2 regions of the Paraburkholderia sp. MPAMCS5 genome follow, and region 1 is predicted to be linked to the other one. Evidence: riboswitches for the same ligand, from Rfam matches in the RefSeq annotation. Region 1 holds a riboswitch; the other holds the start of a gene.
The links. A riboswitch is a leader RNA that binds a small molecule or an ion and turns the genes downstream of it on or off. The one in region 1 is predicted to bind thiamine pyrophosphate.

Region 1 (3,404 bases):
GATTCCTTCAGACGCGGCGCATGCACGACGCGCTTGAATTCGCGCAACCGGTTGACGGTGGCGCGCCACTCGACAAGCGTGGAGTAACTGTTGATGAACCACGAAAACGAATCGCTGACGGTGCCGAACGCGCTGGAAATCTGCATCAGCACGCCGAACGTGAAGGCGCCGGCGAAGTAGCGCGGCGCGGCGACCACGAGCGGGAAGATGATCGCAATCTGGCCATAGAAGCTCAGCACGAATGTGAGCCGCTTGGTGTACTTCATGACCTGCCACCAGTTGTCGCGGATGCGGCCGAACAGCGTGTGCGCGTTGTGCTTCTCCGTGTCCATGCCGTTGTAGAACGCGATCTGCTCGGCGTTCTCACGCAGACGAATCAGGCCGAAACGGAAATCCGCCTCGACTTTCTGCGCCTGATAATTGATCGGCACGAGCGGATGGCCGACTTTCTGGATCACGAGCGATCCGACCACCGCGTACAGCGCGGCGGCCCACACCATGTAGCCCGGAATGTGCAGCGGCATGCCGCCGAGCGTGATGGTCAGCGCGCCGGCGAGCGACCACAGGATCGTGATGAACGACACCAGCGTGACGACGGTGGACAGCAAATCGAGCGTGAGGGACAGCGTGCTGGTGGCGAAGGATTGCAGGTCGTCGCTGATCCGCTGGTCGGGGTTGTCGGCGAGACGGTCGCGTTCGATCCGGTAGAACGCGCTGTCGTGCAGCCATTCGTTCAGATAGCGCGTGGTGAGCCACTGGCGCCAGCGGAAGCCGAGCATCTGCCGCAAATATCGGCCATACACCGCGAGGATGATGAAACCGAACGCGAGCCCGGAAAAGATCATCAGGAGATGCGGGAAGTCATGCACGTTCTTGGTTTGCAGCGCGTTGTAGAAGTCCGCGCTCCAGCGGTTCAGGCGGACGTTGATCCACACCACCATGAGATTCATCACGATGATCGCGATGAGCAGCCCCCATGCTGTTTTCCGTTCTTCGGAGACCCAGTAGGGCTTGATCAGGCTCCACGCGGAGACTTTCTCGTCGGGCGGCAGCGCGGGGCTGACTGAAGTGTTCGTTGTCATGAGCGTCCTGAAGAAATGTCGACCCGTCCGGGGGCGGGCCCATTCGGGAAGGCGTCCACGGCGGGGTGGTCGTGCGCGGGCGGGCGCGGCGCGCGACACATCCGACGCAATCGAGACCCGGCGGGCGAACGCCGATTCTGGCGCGCAGCCCTTAAGCCAGAATTAATTATCGCCGCATGCGCCGTGGTTTATGTCGCCAAACGCCGCGTTTTGGCGGCATCTTCTGCTGGCATTGTGCCAGAGCGCCGCATCGGCCCCTATCGGACAAAAGGTGGTGCCGGATCAAGACCCGCGCGACACGGCGAGCCGCTCGTTTGCGAGCGCCGCGCCTTTTATGGTCTAATGACCTTTCGACGAAACAGGGGTGCTTCGCACTTGAGCGGCGTGATTTTCACACTGCGGCAGCGAGGCTGAGAGAGACCCTTTGCACCCGATCCGGGTAATACCGGCGCGGGAAGTTTCCGGAAGCAGCAGTCTTCCATTCCCCGCCGGGCGGCGTACTTCATAGAAGCACGCACATTGCCTGGCCGGCCTGACCCGCCGGTTTCGTCCTGGGTACGCGCTTCTTGCTGGCCGTACGGAAAGGACTCGATGACCGCCTATTCTTCAGTTATGTGTTTTTCTCCCTGTCACGTCGCCCGTGGCGCGCGCGGCTTTGCTTTTGCCGGTCGCATGGGCTCGGAGCGCACGCCATGACCCGTGCCGCGCAACCCGATTTCGCCGTGCTCGGCGGCGGCCTGTGCGGACGTCTGGTCGCCTGGCGGCTCGCGGGGCTCGGGCATCGTGTGGCGCTGTATGAGCGCGGCGACGCAGCCGGTTCGCAGGCCGCCGCGTGGGTCGCCGCCGCCATGCTCGCGCCGCTCGCCGAGGCCGCCAGTGCCGAACTCCTGATCACGCGGCTGGGCGCGACGTCGCTCGATACCTGGCCGCAAGTGCTGGCCGAGTTGCCCGAACCGGTGTTTTTTCAGCGCAATGGCACGCTCGTCGTGTGGCATCACGCCGATCGCACCGAGGCGCCGCTGTTCGAGCGGCGCGTGCGCTCCAATGCGCCGGCCGAGTTGCTGGACGGCGGCTTCGTGACGCTGGCCGGCGCGCAGCTCGGCGCCGCCGAGCCCGCGCTGGCGGGGCGCTTCAACCAGGGCTGGCTGCTGCCGCGCGAAGGCCAGCTGGACAACCGCCAGGTGCTTCGCGCGCTGGCGGCGGGTCTCGCGCAGCGCGGCGTGGAAACGCACTGGAATACACCTATCGACGACCGCGCGCTGCCGTCGGCGCGCGTCACCATCGACTGCCGGGGTCTCGGCGCCAAGCCCGTGCTGTCCACGCTGCGCGGCATTCGCGGCGAAGTCGCCCGCGTGCACGCGCCGGGCATCGAGCTGACGCGGCCGGTGCGGCTTCTGCATCCGCGCTACCCGTTGTATATCGCGCCGAAGCAGGACGACCTCTATGTGATCGGCGCCACCGAAGTGGAAGGCGAGGACATGTCGCCCGTCAGCGTGCGCTCGGCGCTGGAGTTGCTGAGCGCGGCGTTTTCGGTGCATCCCGGCTTTGGCGAGGCGCGCATCCTCGAACTGAATTCGCAGTGCCGCCCGACGTTGCCGGATCACCGGCCCGCGTTGCTGTGGGACGGCGCGCAAACCCTGCGGGTGAACGGGCTTTACCGGCACGGCTACATGATCGTGCCCGAAGTCGCCGACGAAGCCGTGCGCTTCGCCGCGGCGCTGCTCGACGGGCGCATCGGCGACGCCGACGCGTGCGCGGACTGGCGGCGCGGCGCGCGCTGGAGCGAGCTTTTCCAGCAGGACTGCGCGCGGGAGCCGGCATGAGCGCCGCGGCGTGGAGCGGCGCCTTGGGCGCTCGCGTTTTAGCCATCGATTGAACCGTATTCGAACACCATGGACATTCATATCAATCAGAAGCCGTTGTCGCTGCCCGACGGCGCGACTGTCGCCGATGCACTCGCCGCGTACGGCGCGCGTCCGCCGTTCGCGGTCGCGCTGAACGGCGATTTCGTCGCGCGCACGCAGCATGCGGCGCGCGCGCTGCAGCCGGGCGACAAGCTCGATGTCGTGCAACCCGTGGCCGGCGGCTAAGCGCCACGCCTTGCCGGAGAACCCATGATGCAAATGACTTCCTCCCAAACCGCCGACGCGCTCACGCTCTACGGCCAATCTTTCGCGAGCCGCGTGCTGCTCGGCACGTCGCGCTATCCGTCGCTGCAGTCGCTGTCCGATTCGATCGACGCGGCGCGGCCCGGCATGGTGACCGTCGCGCTGCGCCGGCAGATGAACGAAGGCGGCGCCGAAGCCGGCTTCTTCGATCTGC
Region 2 (3,404 bases), on a different contig from region 1:
TGCGCGGCGAGCTTGTACGTGATGATGCCGGTCTTCACGTCGTCCTTGTTCGGCAAGCCGAGGTGTTCCTTCGGCGTGACGTAGCAGAGCATGGCCGTGCCGAACCAGCCAATCATCGCAGCACCGATGCCCGACGTAATGTGGTCGTAGCCCGGCGCGATATCGGTGGTGAGCGGCCCGAGCGTGTAGAACGGCGCTTCGTCGCACCATTCCAGTTGCAGGTCCATGTTCTCCTTGATCAATTGCATCGGCACGTGGCCGGGGCCTTCGATCATCGTCTGCACGTCGTGCTTCCATGCGATCTGCGTGAGTTCGCCGAGCGTTTTCAGTTCGCCGAGTTGCGCTTCGTCGTTCGCGTCGTAGATCGAGCCGGGGCGCAGGCCGTCGCCGAGCGAGAAGGCCACGTCATACGCCTTCATGATTTCGCAGATGTCTTCGAAATGCTCGTACAGGAAGCTTTCCTTGTGATGCGCGAGACACCACTTCGCCATGATCGAGCCGCCGCGCGACACGATGCCGGTCATGCGCTTCGCGGTGAGCGGCACATATTGCAGGCGCACGCCCGCATGGATCGTGAAGTAGTCGACGCCCTGTTCGGCCTGTTCGATCAGCGTGTCGCGGAAAATTTCCCACGTCAGGTCTTCGGCCTTACCGTTGACCTTTTCGAGCGCCTGATAGATCGGCACCGTGCCGATCGGCACCGGCGAATTGCGGATGATCCACTCGCGCGTTTCGTGGATGTGCTTGCCGGTCGAGAGGTCCATCACCGTGTCGCCGCCCCAGCGGATCGCCCACGTCATCTTGTCGACTTCCTCGCCGATCGACGACGTCACCGCCGAATTGCCGATGTTCGCGTTGACCTTCACGAGGAAGTTCCGGCCGATGATCATCGGCTCGCTTTCCGGGTGATTGATGTTGTTCGGAATGATCGCGCGGCCGCGCGCGACTTCCTCGCGCACGAATTCAGGCGTGATTTCGGTGAGCCCGTTCGGACCGAACGCGCTCGCGCCGAATGCCTGGCCCGGATGCTGGCGGCCCATCATCGCGGCGAGCTTCTCGCCGTTCGGGCCGCTCGTCTTGAGGCTCTCCAGATACTCGGCGCGGCGCTGGTTCTCGCGAATCGCGATGTATTCCATTTCCGGCGTGATGATGCCTTGCTTCGCGTAGTGCATCTGCGAGACGTTCTTGCCGGCGATCGCGCGGCGCGGCGTGCGATGCAGGCCCTGGAAGCGCAGCTCGGCGGTGGCGGCGTCGGCGGCGCGCTCGCGGCCGTAGTCGCTCGTGAGGCCGGCGAGCGCTTCGGTGTCGCCGCGTTCCTCGATCCAGCGCTGACGCAGCGCGGGCAAGCCGGCGCGGATGTCGATCTTCGCTTCGGGATCGGAGTACGGGCCCGACGTATCGTAGACATACACCGGCGGATTCTTTTCGCCGCCGAAGCTGTCAGGCGTATCGGCCTGGGTGATTTCGCGCATCGGCACGCGGATGTCGGGCCGCGAGCCTGTCACATAGATCTTGCGGGAGTTCGGCAGCGGTGCGACCGCGGCTTCATCGACGTGGGCGTCGGCGGAAATGAATTTTGGATTGGCGTTCATGCGTATCTCCTGTGTCGACCGGAGTTCGCATTTCAATGCGAGACGCCGGTCCCATGCAAAGCAAGCAATGTGGGGCGGCTAAGCAGGAGACGAGATGGAAGTGGTCGGAAGTCGCGAGAGGTGAGGCGGTGGAGCTGGAGTGCGAAATCCGTACGCTTCCCTGCGCTGGCATTATCCAGATCAGGTTCAAAGGGTATTTCTCACCCACGCGGCACGGACCTCCAACCCCCGTGCTACGCAGGACCCCCGCGTTAGCAGCGCACACGATACCCTGGGCAGCCGCAGCTTGGCAACCGGTTTGCGCCCGAGCATCCGTCCCTCCCGGCCGGGCGCCTTACAGGGCGCTGCGGGTTGGCTTACAGCGTGAAATCGTCGGCGGCTTCGGGTTGATACAGGATTTTCTCGAGCTTCAGCACTTTTTCGTCGCCGCTCGGCGGCGTGAAGCGAATCTGCTCGCCGCGTTTCGCGCCGAGCAGCGCGAGGCCGACCGGCGAAAACACATTCAGGCGGCCGTGCGCAAAGTCGGCGTCGGTCGGATAGACGACGGTCCAGGTCATCTGCTCGCCGCTCTTTTCGTCGACGAGCGTGGCCTGCGAATTCATCGTCACCACGTTGGCCGGGATCTCGCGCGAGTCCACGATCACGGCGCGTTCCAGCACGTCGTCGAGCATGTCCTGCAAGCGCGCGTCGGCGCCCGGCGCGGCGGCATGCTTCTCAAGACGGGCGACGTCGAGTTCGGTGAGGAAACACTGCTTGGTCCTTTTCACGGCGGATACTCCAGTTCGATCTGCAATCAATCAGCGGAAGGTGGTGGGAAAGCTGCGCGGCAGCGCGTGCGGATGTGATCGGCCCGGCGTCCCGAGAAATCCCCTGAGGGGACGACGCGGCTGCGGGCAACGAGCGAACTGCGTCAGATGGGGCGCCGGGCGGCGGGGAGCGGAAGCGTTCTTGGCGGAAGCGTTCGCGACGTCGCGCCGGCCGATCGCGGCGCGAACTGCACGCGCGCGCGGGCGGCTGCGCGGCGAGGGCGCAAGCGGGCGAGGGCACGTGAACTCGAGAAACGCATCGGGCGGCAGGCAGTGATGGACGGAACGTGAGCGGCGCGCGCTGTGCCCGGCGAAACGGATGAGGCGAGCAGAGCAGCGCGGATGGATACGGACATGGTAGCACGGCGTCTTCCGCTGGCCCGCGCGCTGGGCGAACGTCGCGTGGGTGGGGCGTGTGTCGTGTGTGTGTCGGGCGCGTGTGCCGGAAAAAGCCGCGTCGGGCCGTCACGACCGGCTCGGCGCCCTGCAAAAGAAGCTCGCCAATTCCGACGAACCCGCGCCGTTCGCCGGCCGCTTTGCGCCGCTTCATCGCCACGTCTTGCGCCGATGTCAATGCGAAGAATTGGGGCAAAAAGCGAATGCGCGGTTCGCCGGCGTTTGTGTTGCAACCGCACCAAAAGTTACGATTCTTTCGCCTGGCGCGGTGGGCGCTTACTGCATAATGCGATGCGCGTCCGGCAGTCGGCGCGTGTCAGCCGCAGGTCGATTCGACCGCCGCGGCGTTGCAGTCTGATTCTGGCTTTCTCCGTTAGCCAACCCTCGTCCTTCGCTCCACCATCATGTCCGCCAGCCTCGCCCGTCAGACCGCATCGCCGATGCGGTGTCCGCCGTCCCCACAGCGGGCCCCACGAACGGCGTGGGTGGGTTGAGGCATGTCGCAGGAATTCTCAAGCCGTTTTTCGCGTGGTTTCCCGATCCGTTTGCCGCGGTCGCGCAACGGACAGATCGCGCTCGCGCTCGGCGTCGTCTATCTCGTGTGGGGCTC

Region 2: linked by a shared signal. The riboswitch ahead of thiC (phosphomethylpyrimidine synthase ThiC) and the one ahead of VOM14_RS25900 (FAD-dependent oxidoreductase) in region 1 are both predicted to bind thiamine pyrophosphate.

Annotation. Positions count from the first base shown of each region.
Region 1 is NZ_JAYXBK010000015.1:81,091-84,494, reverse strand. It holds gene VOM14_RS25905 (ABC transporter ATP-binding protein/permease) at 1-1,082, opposite strand, end outside; TPP riboswitch at 1,433-1,556, shown strand; gene VOM14_RS25900 (FAD-dependent oxidoreductase) at 1,775-2,905, shown strand; gene thiS (sulfur carrier protein ThiS) at 2,975-3,172, shown strand; gene VOM14_RS25890 (thiazole synthase) at 3,206-3,404, shown strand, end outside.
Region 2 is NZ_JAYXBK010000003.1:551,188-554,591, reverse strand. It holds gene thiC (phosphomethylpyrimidine synthase ThiC) at 1-1,592, opposite strand, end outside; TPP riboswitch at 1,732-1,850, opposite strand; gene rnk (nucleoside diphosphate kinase regulator) at 1,949-2,359, opposite strand; gene VOM14_RS09990 (EamA family transporter) at 3,292-3,404, shown strand, end outside.